Regions from separate parts of the Telluria sp. B2 genome, predicted to be linked through region 2. Evidence: predicted binding sites of a transcription regulator. Region 2 holds the regulator's gene; the other holds the start of a gene.
What was found. The regulator LexA, encoded in region 2, represses DNA repair genes until DNA is damaged. The targets are predictions, from matches to a motif close to ACTGTATNNNNATACAGT.

Region 1 (7,879 bases), 160 kb from region 2:
GGAAGCGCGTGCTCCGGCCCGGCCGCAGCACTGCCAGGCTCGTGCTGCTGCCCCGGAGGCATTAACTGCGCCTCCAGGGCGGCGATTTCCTCGAATACCTTGTTCAACTCCAGAGATGGCGGCTCTTCTGGCTGCTGCGCCATGGAAATGAGCGGCTCGCCCGACGGCTTCTGCCGCCATACGCCGGAGGCCGAGCGGGGCCTGGCAGGCTGTGCGTTTCCCGCAGGCGCAAGGTCTTGCACCTCTTTCGCTGCTTTCGCGGTTCCGGCTGCTTTAGGAGGCGTCAGGGATGATGTCGTGCTTTGACCGATATCTTCAAGCAGTTGCGTCTTCATGATGTGCTACCCACTTCTCCGTTCCGAAGGTAGAGCTTAGCGCCTTTTGAAAATCACGTTAGCGCGGTTTGTAAGGAGATGTGAGCCGGCATGTGGGGGCATGCTGCAGAAACCGTTCGGCGCCCACCCCATCAGCAAAAATCCCGGCTGTTCGTCGTCAGCCGCCCGAGCAGATGCGACATGTCCACCAGCCGCTTGGCCACCAGGTGCCGCACTTGATCCTCACCCTGCCCCTGGCTCTGCCAGATGCCGTACACGCCGAGCAGGTTCGCCCCCAGCACCTCGCGCCGCTGCTGCTCGACCAGGTCCGGCCAGACGATGACGTTGACGTTTCCCGTTTCGTCTTCCAGCGTGATGAACAGCACGCCCTTCGCCGTGCCGGGGCGCTGGCGCACGGTGACGATGCCGCAGCCGCGCGCCAGTTGTCCGTCCGCGTATTCGTTCAGCACGGACGCGGGCATGAAGCGCTGCGCCAGCAACTGCTTGCGCAGCAGCGCCAGCGGATGGCGGCCGAGGGTCAGGCCCTGCGCGCGGTAGTCGCCGACGATCTCGTCGCCTTCCGACGGCGCGGCAAGCAGGGGCATGTCCTCGGCCACCGAGGTCGGACGCAACAGGTCCCTGTCCGGCACCGCGCCCACCGCCTGCCACAGCGCCTCGCGCCGGTGGCCGGCCAGCGAGCGCAGGGCGTTGGCGCCGGCCAGCACCTGCAGGTCGCCCCGGTCCAGGCCCGCCCTTCTCGCCAGGTCGGCCACGCTCTCGAAGGGGCGGATCGCGCGCGCTTCCTCGATGCGCATCGCGGCCTCACGGCTCATGCCTCGCTGCAGCGACAGGCCGAGGCGCACCGCCGGCTGGCGGCTGCGGTCGTGCAGCTCCTCGAGGGTGGATTCCCAGCCGCTGATGTTGACGTCGACCGGGCGCACCTCGATGCCGTGGCGCTGCGCGTCCTGCACCAGTTGCGAAGGGCTGTAGAAGCCCATCGGCTGGCTGTTGAGCAGCGCGCACAGGAAGGCTGCTGGCTCGTGGCACTTGATCCAGGAACTGGCATAGGCCAAGAGCGCGAAGCTGGCCGCGTGCGACTCTGGAAAACCGTATTCGCCGAAGCCCTGGATCTGGCTGAAGATCTGCTCGGCGAAGGCCAGGTCGTAGCCGCGTTCCAGCATGCCGCGCACGATGCGCTCGTAATACTGCTCCAGCCCGCCCTTGCGCTTCCAGGCCGCCATCGCGCGGCGCAACTGGTCGGCCTCGCCCGGCGTGAAGCCGGCGCCGAGGATCGCCACCTGCATCACCTGCTCCTGGAAGATCGGCACCCCCAGCGTGCGCTCCAGGGCGACCTTCATCTCCTCGCTCGGGTAGACCACCGGTTCCAGGCCCTGGCGCCGCCGCAAATACGGGTGGACCATGCCGCCCTGGATCGGGCCCGGGCGCACCACCGCCACTTCGATGACCAGGTCGTAGAACACGCGCGGCTTCATCCGCGGCAGCATGCTCATCTGCGCGCGCGACTCGATCTGGAATACGCCGACCGTATCGGCCGCGCAGATCATGTCGTAGGTAGCCGCGTCGTCGGGCGGGATGTCCTGCATCTCGAAGGCCATGTCGTGGCGCAGGCTGACCAGGGCCAGGGCCCGGCGCAGCATCGACAGCATGCCCAGCGCCAGCACGTCGACCTTCATCAGGCCCAGTTCCTCGAGGTCGTTCTTGTCCCACTGGATGACGCTGCGGTCAAGCATGGCCGCATTCTCGATCGGAACCAGGCGCGACAGTTTTCCCTGGGCGATGACGAAGCCGCCCGGGTGCTGGGACAGGTGGCGCGGAAAATTCAACAGCTGCTGCGCCAGGGTGGCCCACTGGCGCGACAGCGGCGCTTCCGGATCGAGCCCCGACTCCTTCAGGCGGTTCAGGAGATCGGCCTTGCTGTCGAACCAGTGATGGTTCTTGCAGACCTTCTCGATGATGGCCAGATCGATGCCGAGCGCGCGGCCGCTGTCGCGCAGGGCGCTCTTCGGCCGGTAGCTGATCACCACTGCCGCCAGCGCGGCGCGGGTGCGGCCGTACTTGGCGTAGATGTACTGGATGACCTCTTCGCGCCGCTGGTGCTCGAAGTCGACGTCGATGTCCGGCGGCTCGTTGCGTTCCTTCGAGATGAAGCGTTCGAACAGCAGGTTGGCCCGCGCCGGATCGACCTCGGTGATGCCCAGGCAGTAGCACACCGCCGAATTGGCGGCCGAGCCGCGGCCCTGGCACAGGATGTCCTGCGAGCGCGCGAAGCGCACGATGTCGTAGACGGTCAGGAAGTAGTGCTCGTACTGCATTTCCGCGATGAGCTGCAGCTCGTGCTCGATCTGGGCCTGCACCTTCGCCGGAATGCCTTCGCGGAAGCGCCGGTGCGCGCCGATCCAGGTTTCGGCGCGCAGGAAGCTGCTCGCGGTCTGGCCCGGCGGCACCACCTCGTTCGGGTATTCGTAGCGCAGCTCGTCGAGGGAAAAGCTGCACAGGCCGGCGATGCGCAGGGTCTCGCGCAGGGCTTCCTTCGAATAGATGTTCGCCAGGCGCAGGCGCGCGCGCAGGTGCTGCTCGGCGTTCTGCGCCAGGCCATAGCCGCATTCGGCCACGGGTTTACCCAGGCGCGTGGCGGTGAGCGTGTCCTGCAGGGGCTTCCTCGAGCGCACGTGCATGGTCACGTGGCCGAGCGCGACGATCGGCAGGCCGTGCTGCCAGCCTACTTCTTCCACCGTGAGGCGGTGCGCCTCGTCGAAGGCGCGGTGCAGCAGGGTCAGACCGATCCAGGCGCGGCCCGGAAACTGTTCCATCATCCACTTCGCCTGGATGTGCAGGCGGTCCACCCCGGCCTGGTCGTGGCCGGGATAAGCCGGCAGCAGGATCGCCAGGCAGTCCGGCATGCCTTTCAGGTGCGCCAGCGCCTCTTGCGGCCTGGCGATATCATCGGGTGTGAGGAAGTAAGTGCCCTTCTCGCTGCGCGTGCGGCCCAGGGTGATGAATTCGGACAGGTTGCCGTAGCCATTGCGGTTCCGGGCCAGCAGGATCAGCGACAGCGCCGGACTGCCGTCGGGCTGCTTCAGGTGGAAATGGGCGCCGACGATGAAGGGCAACGCCGCCTTCTTCGCCTCGGCATGGGCGCGCACGACGCCGGCCAGCGAGCACTCGTCGGTCAGCGCCAGCGCCGCGTACCCCAGCCGCACCGCCCGTTCGACCAGCTCCTCGGCATGCGACGCGCCTTGCAGGAAGGAGAAATTCGAGAGGCAGAACAGCTCGGCATAGTCGGGCAGGCCCTGCATCGATGGGTCGGTTGGCGAAGGCATCGATCGGTCGGTTGGCAAACAGGCTTGAGAAAAGTTAAAACGTGCAAACAGCACAAAAGTACTGTATAAAAACACAGTATCACTGACGAGACCACTTTGGCAAGGACCCGCAATGCGTATTCATGAGTTCGTGTGTTTCGGCGAGCGCCCCGGCGAAGGCAACCCGGCGCTCGTCATCGAGGGCGGCAACGGCAACCCGGAATGGCGCCGGGCGCTGGCGCGCGAGCGCAATCTCACCTGCGTGTTCGTCGATCCGGGCGACGACCTGGAGACAGCCGCCGTGCTGGACTTCGTCTACCCGCACGCGCGCAGCCCGCTCTGCCTGCACGCCACGCTGGCGGCGGCGCAGGTACTGTTCGAGCGGCAGGGACGTGACGCGCCTCTCATGGTGAAGACGGCGATGAGGGGGCAGCCGCTGCTGCTCGCGCGCGATGGCGAGCATGTCTTCGTGCGCCTGGCGCGGCAGGCGCCGCCGCGGGTGGACATCGCCCCTGGCCTGCCCGAGCGCCTGCTGGCGGCGCCCGACCTGGTATTGGCAAGCGCCCCGCGCCTGGCCTCGGTCGGCAGCCCGAAGCTGCTGCTGGAAGTGGATAGCGTGGACACGCTGTATGCCCTGGCGCCGGACCTGGCCCTGATCCACGTCTGGGGCAAGGAGGCGGGCGTGAACGGCTGCTACGTCTGGTGCAGGACGGGCGACGGCGAGGTCGAAGGCCGCAACTTCAACCACCTCGAGCCCCACCTGGAAGACAGCGCCACCGGCGTGGCCGCCGGCGCGCTCACCCTGGCGCTCGGCCACGGCCTTACCCTGCGCCAGGGCCGCGCCACCGGGCGCAATTGCCTGATCCGCACCGCGCTGGAGGGCGAATTCGTCCTCGTCGGCGGGCTGGTGAACCGGGTGGAGGCGGTATGAAATCCGATCGCCCCGGCTCCCGAGCATGCATGCTCGGCCCACCGTGACAATGTGCGGATTTCTTTTTGATTTTATTTGCTACCGTGGGACCTTTCCGCTGCCCCTGCATTCACATGACCAGACCTCTTCCCTTGCTTGTCCTTGGCTGCACGCTCCTGGCTTGCGTCGCCAACGCGGCCCCTCCACAAAACGCGCCGTCCGCCAGCTGCGCGCATGATCGCAGCGGCTTGCTGGCCCTCGACGAGGACCGGTTCGACCAGGACTTCGACGGAGGTTGGCGAGCGCTTGCCAATAGGCCGGGCTGCAAGCTGCCCGCAGCGGACCTGTTGCGCGACTATCGCCAGGCGCACAACAACGAAGCCGGCATCCTGTACTGGCACGAGGCGCAGCTGCGCGCCATGGCCGGCCAATCCGAGGCGGCCATCGAGTTGATGGAAAAGTCGCGCAAGCCGGCGGACAAGGACAAGGCGGGATGGAACGCCTATGTCGATGCGAGCATCGCCTTCCTGCGCAAGGACCGTCCCGCACTCGAGCAGGCCCGGCAAGGCCTCGCTACCGTTCCCTTCCCAGGCGACAAAAGCATGCCGCCCCTGAAAGATGGCCTGGTCGAATTGCCCATGAAAGGCGGCAAGACGATGAAGATGCGCTGGCCGCCCAACATCGACGTGGTCGACGGCTTCATCCGTTGTTTCGACAAGCCTTACGAGGTCGCCTACGGCCGCGCATGTCGGCCACCGGCTCCCTGAGCACATGGGGCACACTGGAGACCCTATGCGCCCGGCGTAGGGTGGACGGCTCCACCCTGATCTCTGCGATCCCGCGGCCCGCCCGCCGTCCACGCGTCCAACCCACGCCAGCATGCACGCGCCGCCACACGACGCCCTGGAAGCTACAACAAACTAATCCCCGGCAGCGACAACAAGGACGTCTCGCGCATCACCTGCACGAAGTCGAGCAGACAGGCATTGCCCGCCAGCCGCTTCGGCGTCACCGCATACAGCCGCCCCGTCAAGCCGTCGGGCCCGATGCGCTGGCGCGCCACATAGCCCCGCTCCAGGTAGCCGTTCACCGCCCATAGCGGCAGTGCGGCCAGCCCGCGTCCGCTGGCCACCAGTTGCAGCATGCCCACCGTCAGCTCGGTCGTGCGGCGCGGCGGCTCGACCCCGGCCGGTTTCAGCACCTGGCGCACCAGGTCGAGCATGTCGTCCGGCACCGGGTAAGTAATCAGGGCCTGGGTCGCGAAGTCCTGGGCCGTCAGGTAGGGCTTGGCGAGGTAGGGATGGTTCAGCGGCAGGATCGCGACCATCTCGAATTCGAACAGCGGGTGGAAGTCGACCCCGGTCTCGCTCTCGTCCAGTTCCGACACGATCGCCACCTCGGCGCGGTCTTGGTGCAGGAGGCCGATCGGATCGGCCTGGAAGCCGGACACGATGTCCTGCTCGACCTCGGGCCAGCGCGCGCGCAGCGCGTCCATCGAGGGCATCAGCCAGTCGAAGCAGGTATGGCATTCGACCGCGATGCGCAGCTTGCCGGTGGCGTTGCTGACCAGGCGCGCCAGGTCGCGCTCGGCCGCGCCGACGAGGGGGAGGACCTGCTCGGCCAGCGCCAGTAGGCGCTGGCCGGCCGCGGTAAAGGCGACCGGCGCCGACTTGCGCTCGAACAGGCCGGTCTCGTATTGCCGCTCCAGCGCCAGCACCTGGTGCGACAGCGCCGACTGGGTCACGTTCAGCAATTGCGCCGCGCGCGAGATGGTGCCGGCCTCCTTCAGGGCCAGCAGGGTGCGCAGGTGGCGCAGCTCAAGGATGGAAGTCGCCATGAATATTTTTCACGTTTTCTCAAAATTTTTTCGTTTGAATTATGCACGAGTTCTCGCGAGAATCGATAGCATCTTTCATACAAAACGAAATCATCATGATCAGGATTCATACTCTCGGCTATCCGCGCATCGGCCTGCAACGCGAACTGAAGTTCGCCCTCGAAGCCTGCTGGCGCGGCGAAACGGGCGAAGCGCAACTGGAAGCCGTTGGCGCCGAGCTGCGCGCGCGTCACTGGCAGCAGCAGCTTGATGCCGGGCTGGACTTCGTCACCGTCGGCGACTTCGCCTACTACGACCACGTCGCCAACCACATCCAGCTGTTCGGCTGCGAGCCGGCGCGCTTCGGCTTCAGCGGGAACGAATCCGCGCTGGCGCGTTACTTCACGCTGGCGCGCGGCGTTGCGAACGAAGCCGCCGGCGAACACCCGGATGCCTGCTGCGGCGGCGCCCATGGCAAAGGCAAGCCGGCGCTGGAAATGACCAAGTGGTTCGACACCAACTACCACTACCTGGTCCCCGAGTTCGACCGCGCGACGCGGTTCGCGCTGGCGCCCGAACGCCTGCTGGGCGAGGTCGCCGAGGCGCAGGCGCTGGGCCACAAGGCCAAGGTCGTGCTGCTCGGCCCCTTGAGCTTCCTCTGGCTGGGCAAGGCGAAGGAAGACGGTGTCGACAAGCTCGACCTGCTCGACGCCCTGCTGCCCGTCTATGTGCAACTGCTGGTGCAGTTGAAAACCGCCGGCATCGAGTGGGTGCAGCTGGATGAGCCCATCCTCGGCCTGGACCTGCCCGGCGCCTGGCTGCTCGCCTTCGAGCGCGCCTACCACACGCTCGCAACCAGCCAGGTCCTGCTGCTGCTTGCGACCTATTTTTCGCCGCTGGAAGGCCACCTGAGCATGGCCTGCAAGCTGCCGGTGGCCGGCCTGCATGTCGACGGCGTGCGCGCCGCCCACGAGCTGCAGTCGGTGGCCGACTGGCTGCCCGATAACAAGGTGCTCTCGGTCGGCATCGTCGACGGCCGCAACATCTGGCGCACCGATCTCGACCGCGCGCTGGCCTGCCTGAAACCGCTGGCGCTGCGCCGCCGCGGCGACCTGTGGCTCGCACCTTCCTGCTCGCTCCTGCACGTGCCGCTGTCGCTGCGCGAGGATGGGGCCATTGATGTTGAACTACGCGGCTGGCTAGCCGGCGCCCAGGAGAAGCTCGACGAGCTGCGTGTCCTGCGCAGCGCGCTGGAGGAAGGTGACGGCAGCGTCTGGCTGGAGCTGTGTGCCTCGCGCGCCGCGGTCGAGGCGCGCGCCGCCAGCCCGCGCGTGCGCAACCCGGACGTCGCGCGGCGTCTCGCAAGCCTGGCGCCCGGCGCCGACCGCCGCGCCAGCCCCTACGCCCTGCGCCAGGCGGCCCAGGCCGCGCGCTTCGAGCTGCCGCCCTACCCCACCACCACCATCGGCTCCTTCCCGCAAACGCCGATGATCCGCGCCGCCCGCGCCGCTGCAAAGCG
Region 2 (7,879 bases):
ACACCAGCAGCAGCGGCAGCCGCTGGCCCAGGAAAGCCAGGAAGGGGCGCAGGCGGCCGACCGCTCGATTCCAGTTTGCGGCCGGCACCACCTTGTCAATACGCAAGTCCATCTGAGCTCCAGCACGTCAAGGCACCGCAGCAAGTATGACACGCCGTCGCGGCGCAAGTTGGCCGCCGTACCGCAGGCAAGGCGCAGGCTTTGCGTTCCCCGCTTGCGTGAGGGCAAGTTGCTCACGATGATGGCTTGACGAAGCAACCCTCTCCCTTATGACCTGCGAGGACATCATGAAGGCGCTCATTCTGGAACTATCTCGACGTTTCGGCACGCTTCCGAAGGGATATCGCGCACTCATTGCCGGCGCCCTCGCGGTATTTGCCCTGTACAACGCGATGGACTTCGGAGAGGCAGTCGGACGGGCCCTGCACGACCTCACGCACTGATTCCCGCGCCGGAAACAAAAACGCCCGGCACATGGCCGGGCGTCTTCTTCGCGGTCACTGACCGCAATTACATGATGTGGGTACCGATCCACCAGGCGATCGCGGCAACGAAGGCCGATGCCGGAATCGTGAAGATCCAGGCCCACACGATGTTGCCCGCCACGCCCCAGCGCACGGCCGAGGCCTTTTGCGAGGCGCCCACGCCGACGATCGCGCCGGTGATGGTGTGGGTGGTCGAGACCGGGATGCCCCAGAAGCTCGCCATCAGCAGGGTCATCGCGCCGCCCGTTTCGGCGCAGAAGCCGCCGACCGGTTTGAGCTTGGTGATCTTCTGGCCCATGGTCTTGACGATACGCCAGCCGCCGAACAGGGTGCCGAAGCTGATCGCCGCGTAGCAGGAGATGATGACCCAGGCCGGCGGGTGCGCGTCGGCCGGATTGGTGTAGCCGGCCGCGATCAGGAGCATCCAGATGATGCCCATGGTCTTTTGCGCGTCGTTGCCGCCGTGGCCCAGCGAATAGCCCGCGGCCGACAGCAGCTGCAGCCGGCGGAACCAGACGTCGACCTTGCGCGGCGTACTCCTGACGAACACCCAGGAGACGATCAGCATGATGATCGAGCCAAGCACGAAGCCGAGCAGCGGCGCGACGACGATGAAGATGACGGTCTTCCACAGGCCTGCCGCGACCAGCGCGCCGGTACCCGACTTGGCCACTGCCGCGCCGACCAGGCCACCGATCAGGGCATGCGAGGACGAGGACGGAATGCCGTAGTACCAGGTGATGACGTTCCAGACGATGGCCCCGACCAGGGCCCCGAAAATCACATAATGGTCGACCACATGGGGATCGATGGTGCCTTTGCCGATGGTTTGCGCCACCTTCATGCTGACCACGAAGATCGCCATGAAGTTGAAGAAGGCGGCCATGGCGACCGCGGATTGGGGCTTCAGCACGCCGGTCGAGACGACGGTCGCAATCGCGTTCGCCGAATCATGGAAGCCGTTCATGAAGTCGAATACCAGTGCCAGCAGCACCAGCAGACCCAGCACGTAAATGCTGATGGTGAGATGTTCCATAATTATTTTTATTGTTAGGAGACTTAAGCGTTCTCGACGATGATGCCTTCGATGATGTTCGCAACGTCTTCGCAGCGGTCGGTGACGGTCTCGAGGATCTCGTAGATCGCCTTCATCTTGATCAGGTTGCGCACGTCCGGCTCGTCGCGGAACAGTTTCGACATGGCGGCGCGCATCACGTGGTCGGCGTCCGACTCGAAACGGTCGATCTCTTCGCAGATGGCGACGATCTTCTGGGCATTGCCCATGTCGTGCAGCAGGGCCACGGCTTCCTGGACCTTCTGGCAGGCGGCCAGGCACAGCTCGGCCAGGCGCTTGGCTTCCGGCGTCACAGCGTGCAGGTCGTACAGCGAGATGGTCTGGGCCGCGTCTTCCATCATGTCGAGGATGTCATCCATGCGGGTGATCAGCTTGTGGATGTCGTCGCGGTCGAGCGGGGTGATGAAGGTCTTGTGCAGCAGGTCGACGGTGGCGTAGGTGATCTTGTCCGCCTGTTTTTCGATGCTCTCCACGGCGTGGGTGCGGTTTTCCAGGTCGTCGAAGTTGGTCATCAGGCCAACCATTTCCTGCGCACCCTTCACGCACAATGCGGCGTGCTGGTTGAACAGATCAAAAAACTTGCCCTCAGTGGGCATCAGGCGTCCAAACATTTAACTCTCCGTTGTAAAACTCTTGGGACTGCGAGGTCCGCTCCGGCTTCTGTTGCCGGCAGCGGCGCAATATCGGCTTAGTCGCCCTGGTAGATGGCGAGGTTACCGCTGTAGTTGCCAAACTTGGTGTACTGGCCAATCCAGGTCAGTCGCACGGCCCCGATCGGACCGTTACGCTGCTTGCCGATGATGATTTCGGCGGTTCCCTTGTCCGGCGAGTCGGGGTTGTACACCTCGTCGCGGTACAGGAAGATGATCACGTCCGCATCCTGTTCGATAGCGCCGGATTCGCGCAGGTCGGACATGACGGGACGCTTGTTCGGCCGCTGTTCCAGCGAGCGGTTCAGCTGGGACAGTGCAATGACCGGACAATGCAGCTCTTTCGCCAGGCCCTTGAGCGAACGCGAGATCTCGGAGATCTCGGCCGCGCGGTTGTCGCCCGGCTGGCTACCCTGCATCAGCTGCAGGTAGTCGACGATGATGAGGCCGAGCTTGCCACATTGGCGGGCAAGGCGGCGCGCGCGTGCGCGCATCTCGATCGGGTTCAGCGCCGGCGTCTCGTCGATGTAGAGCTGGGCATCGTTCATCTTCTGGATGGCGTGCGTCAGGCGCGGCCAGTCCTCGTCGTTCAGGCGGCCGGTACGCAGGCGGTGCTGGTCGAGCTGGCCCACCGAGCCGAGCATACGCATGGCCAGCTGGGCGCCGCCCATCTCCATCGAGAACACGGCGACCGGCAGGCCCGCTTCGATCGCGACGTTCTCGCCGATGTTGACCGAGAAGGCGGTCTTGCCCATCGATGGACGGCCGGCGACGATCACGAGGTCGCCCGGCTGCAGGCCCGAGGTCATGCGATCGAGGTCGATGAAGCCGGTCGGCACGCCGGTGATCTCGCCCTGGTTCTCGCGCGAATACAGTTCGTCGATGCGCTCGACGACCTGGGTCAGCAGCGGCTGGATCGGATTCCAGCCCTGGGCGCCGCGGGCGCCCTGCTCGGCGATGGCGAAGATCTTCGATTCGGCTTCGTCAAGCATCTGCTTGACTTCCTTGCCTTGTGGATTGAACGCATTGCCCGAGATTTCGTCGGCAACGGTAATGAGCTTGCGCAGCACGCCGCGGTCGCGCACGATCTCGGCGTAACGGCGGATGTTGGCGGCCGACGGCGTGTTCTGCGCCATCGCGTTCAGGTACTGCAGGCCGCCCACGTCTTCCGCCTTGCCGAGGGAAACCATCGCCTCGTAGACGGTGATGACGTCGGCCGGCTTGCCGCTGTTGATCAGGCGGACCATCTGTTCGAAGATGATGCGGTGATCGTAACGATAGAAATCGTCCGCGTGCATGAAGTCGGCAATACGGTCCCAGGCCGCGTTATCGCGCAGCAGGCCGCCGATGACGGACTGTTCTGCTTCGATGGAGTGCGGGGGGATGCGCAGCGATTCGATTTGCGGATCTGCGGGGGTATTCATGGCGGGCATTATACCTTCTCCGGTCACACGGCTGAAATAATTGGCGAGTTTCTGAGCATAAAAAAAGCCGGGCAAGCCCGGCTTTTTCCTTTTTGCAACAGCTCCAAAGGAGCTGTGCGGTAATACTTGATTAGGCAGCTTCGCCCACGACAGCGATGGTGACATCCACCACGACGTCGGTGTGCAGAGCGACCGCAACCGGGTGTTCGCCGGTGGTCTTCAGCGGGCCGGTCGGCATGCGCACTTGCGCCTTTTCGACGGCGAAACCTTGCTTGGTCAGGGCTTCGGCGATGTCGAAGTTGGTGACCGAACCGAACAGACGGCCGTCGACGCCGGCTTTCTGAGCGATGGTGATGGTCATGCCGTTCAGCTTGTCGCCCTGGCCTTGTGCAGCAGCCAGCTTCTCGGCAGCAGCTTTTTCCAGTTCGGCGCGCTTGACTTCGAACTCGGCCACAGCAGCCTGGGTAGCGCGGCGGGCCATTTTTTGCGGGATCAGGAAGTTACGTGCGTAACCGTCCTTGACCTTGACGACGTCGCCCAGGTTGCCGACGTTGACGACTTTTTCCAGCAGGATAACTTGCATATTATTCTCCAGTATTTACTTGTGCTCGTTGCCGTAGCGACTTAAGCGTTGTGCAGGTCGGTGTACGGCAGCAGGGCCAGGTAACGTGCGCGCTTGATCGCGGTGTCCACTTGACGCTGGTAGTGCGCCTTGGTGCCGGTCAGGCGTGCCGGCATGATCTTGCCGTTTTCCTGGACGAAGTCCTTCAGGGTGTCGACGTCTTTGTAATCGACCTGTTCCACGCCGGCGGCGGTGAAGCGGCAGAACTTCTTGCGCTTGAACAGCGGGTTCTGCTGTTTGCGCTTCAGTTTTTCTTTGGCTTTGTTTTTGTCGAACTTTTTACCGAATGCCATTTTGAGGCTCCTGTATATCTAAAAGGTGGGCCGCTGGGTAATTTAAGCGGCAGCACTGAAATCAATGATGTGAAACACCAGGGCTTTGCTGTTGCGGTTCTTCCTGGCCAGGAAGCCCGTGAACTGGTGGGCGGCGCCCAGCTCGGCGCTGGCGAAGCGGCCCGAAATCTCTCCCGCGGCGAACGCGGCAATCTCGAACTCGACCAGCCTCGGCACCCCTGCCTCGACCTGCTGCGAACTGTGCAGCAGGATTGCGGACACGACCGGCACGCCGGCGGGGGTATAGCGCAGTACGTCGCGTTCAGCGATGGTGGCGACGACTTGTAGCTGGTTCACTTCTCAGCGGGCCTGAGCCCGTTCACGATCCTGGCGAAAAACCTTAGGCAGCGGCGGCCGGGGCAGCAGCCGGAGCTTCTGCGCGGTGGCTCTTGGCTGCGTCTTCGCGCTGTACCGACTTCATCATTGGCGACGGAGCGGTTTCAGCCTTCTTCATCTTCACGGTCAGGTGACGCAGCACGGCATCATTGAACTTGAATGCGGTTTCCAGCTCGACCAGGGTCTCGTTGTCGCACTCGATGTTCATGCAGATGTAGTGTGCCTTCGGCAGCTTCTGGATCTGGTAAGCCATCTGGCGACGGCCCCAGTCTTCCACGCGATGGATGTTACCGCCGCGGCTGGTCACCGTGGTCTTGTAACGCTCGATCATCGCCGGGACTTGCTCGCTTTGGTCCGGGTGGACGATAAAAACGATTTCATAATGACGCATGCAACACTCCTTGAGGACGTTTAAACAAATGCCCACCTCGGCGTCAAGACGAGTGTGGGAAGGGAAAGCCTGCAATTATAACCCGAAGCGGGCAGCAACACAATCGGCGGCCGGCGTACCCCTTTCGCGACAGCAGCCGTCCGGAAATTCCAGCGAAAACAACGATTTCCCTTGCATTTACAGAAGCACTGTACAAAAATACAGTCTGAATCGATAACCAGTGGTACACCCATGCTCAAGCTCACTGCAAGGCAAGAACAGATCCTGAACCTGATCAAGGAAGCGATCGACAACACCGGCTTCCCGCCGACCCGCGCCGAGATCGCGAAGGAATTGGGCTTCAAGTCGGCCAACGCGGCCGAGGAGCACCTGCAGGCGCTCGCGCGCAAAGGCGCGATCGAGATCGTCTCGGGCACCTCGCGCGGGATTCGCCTGATCGGCGCGGCATCGGAGCCGGCCGTCCCGGCCATTCCCCCTGCCCTGCTGATGTCGCTGCCCCTGGTCGGCCGTGTCGCGGCAGGTTCGCCCATCCTCGCGCAGGAACACGTGGAAGCAACCTACAACGTCGACCCGGCCATGTTCGGCGCCCGCCCCGACTTCCTGCTGAAGGTGCGCGGCTGGTCGATGCGCGACGCCGGCATCATGGACGGCGACTTCCTGGCGGTCAAGAAGGTCGACAGCGCCAAGAACGGCCAGATCGTCGTGGCCCGCCTGGGCGAAGACGTGACCGTCAAGCGCTACCGCAAGACCGGCGACGTGATCGAACTGCTGCCGGAAAATCCGGACTTCAAGGTGATCCGCGTCGAGCCGGACGACGAGTTCGCCCTCGAGGGGCTGGCTGTGGGTTTGATGCGCAGCTGGCACTGAGCCGCAGATGAAAGAAAAGGCCGCTTGATGCGGCCTTTTTTGATTTTGCAGGGTGGGGTCTCGACCCCACGCGGTACGACGCCTGCGAATCGCCAGCTCATTCCCTGGCCCCGGTTTTGTAGGGTGGACACCTGTGTCCACGCGGTACAAGGCGAGCAGGCCGGGCGCTCTGCCGGCAGATTGGCGGCCGGGGCTACGCGACGCTTTGCGGCAGCTCATCCGTCCTACAGCGTGGACACAGGTGTCCACCCTACGAAAAACAAAGGCCGCTGACGCGGCCTTTTTTACTCCAACACGGCCTTACTTCGTTCGCACCGACTCGTCCTTCGGCGCCTTGGTCACGATCGCATTGTGCTCGGCGATATACGCCTCGGTCGCGCCGCGCCAGACCGCCACGTCGGCCAGCACCATCTTGGCGCCGACCTTGGCTTCTTCCGACAGGTTTTCCTGGACCTGGGCCAGGTGCTTCTTCGCCTGCTGCATCTCCGCCAGGTTCATCAGCTTGGCGATGTCGGCCGGGATCCGGTTTTCGAGCGGGGAGGCGGCGTTCAGGTTCTGCACGAAGCCGTTATAGCAGTCCTGCCACTTGTTGATCGCGTTCGAGACCCGCTCGATCTCGTCAGTCTGCTTCGAGATCGCCGGCACGCGCGGCTTGGGGCAGCGGAACTTGCCGGACCGCAGGTCTTCGCCGTCGTACTTCGACACCCAGTAGTCGATGTCGGCGCGGCGCGCGACCCGCTGCTGCATGACGCCGAGCGAGGCTTCGGCGACCTTGTTGCCCTTGGCGGCCGCCTTCTGGAACCACATCGTGGCCTTGGCCTCGTCCACCGTGCCGGCTTCGCCGTACCAGTACATCTGGCCCAGCAGCTGCTGGGCCTCGACGTTGCCGGCATTTGCCAGCTTCGTGTACAGCTTCATGGCTTCCGGATACTTCTTCTGCTCGAACAGGGCCTTGGCGTCTTCCAGTTCGCCCGCGTTGGCCAGGCCCGCCAGCAGCAGGCCTGCCAGCATCGAGCCCGCAAGTGTCAGCGCATTCTTTTTCATGTCGTCGCGTCGTCAGTCAGGGATTCGGGAGAATGTTCCGTACGGCGCCCCGCCGTGCGGAACAGGCGATTCAAGCGATTCAGGCGATGCGGCGCTTCAGGCGTCCAGCGCCGCCCGGAAGTCTTCCAGCAGGTCCTCGGTGTCTTCGATGCCCACCGATACCCGGATCAGGGACTCGGCGATGCCCATGCTGGCGCGGCGCTCGGGCCCCATCTCGAAGAAGATCGTGTGCGCCACTGGAATCACCAGGGTGCGGGTATCGCCCAGGTTGCTCGCGGGGATGGCCAGCTTCAGGCGGTTCAGGTAGTCGAAGCAGTCGATGCCGTCCTTCAGTTCGAAGCTCAGCAGCGAACCGCCCGCGCGGAACAGTTCGTTCGAGATGGCGTGCTGCGGGTGCGACTGCAGGCCCGGATAGTGGACGGCGGCGACCCGATCGTCGGCCTCCAGCATGCGCGCCAGCGCCAGCGCATTGCCTGTCGTGCGTTCCATCCGCAGCGCCAGGGTTTCGGCGCCGACCGCGATGTGGTGCGCCGCTTCCGGACCGAGCGAAGCGCCGAAGTCGCGCAGGGCTTTCGCGCGCAGCTGGGCCATGCCCTGGGCGGCCGGCGGCTGCTTGCGGAAGTTGGCGGCGATGTTCGGGTAGGCGCTCCAGT

Region 1: the regulator LexA is predicted to act here: its motif matches at 3,716-3,733, upstream of ACSUZJ_RS07055 (error-prone DNA polymerase).

The regions. Positions count from the first base shown of each region.
Region 1 covers NZ_CP196525.1:1,574,982-1,582,860, reverse strand. The annotation lists gene ACSUZJ_RS07060 (hypothetical protein) at 1-335, opposite strand, end outside; gene ACSUZJ_RS07055 (error-prone DNA polymerase) at 467-3,655, opposite strand; gene ACSUZJ_RS07050 (PhzF family phenazine biosynthesis protein) at 3,768-4,565, shown strand; gene ACSUZJ_RS07045 (hypothetical protein) at 4,793-5,311, shown strand; gene ACSUZJ_RS07040 (LysR family transcriptional regulator) at 5,455-6,381, opposite strand; gene metE (5-methyltetrahydropteroyltriglutamate--homocysteine S-methyltransferase) at 6,477-7,879, shown strand, end outside.
Region 2 covers NZ_CP196525.1:1,735,028-1,742,906, reverse strand. The annotation lists gene ACSUZJ_RS07800 (bifunctional diguanylate cyclase/phosphodiesterase) at 1-112, opposite strand, end outside; gene ACSUZJ_RS07795 (hypothetical protein) at 288-443, shown strand; gene ACSUZJ_RS07790 (inorganic phosphate transporter) at 511-1,521, opposite strand; gene ACSUZJ_RS07785 (DUF47 domain-containing protein) at 1,545-2,171, opposite strand; gene ACSUZJ_RS07780 (replicative DNA helicase) at 2,249-3,634, opposite strand; gene rplI (50S ribosomal protein L9) at 3,765-4,217, opposite strand; gene rpsR (30S ribosomal protein S18) at 4,259-4,549, opposite strand; gene priB (primosomal replication protein N) at 4,592-4,885, opposite strand; gene rpsF (30S ribosomal protein S6) at 4,929-5,315, opposite strand; gene lexA (transcriptional repressor LexA) at 5,547-6,182, shown strand; gene ACSUZJ_RS07750 (tetratricopeptide repeat protein) at 6,483-7,226, opposite strand; gene ACSUZJ_RS07745 (cystathionine gamma-synthase family protein) at 7,323-7,879, opposite strand, start outside.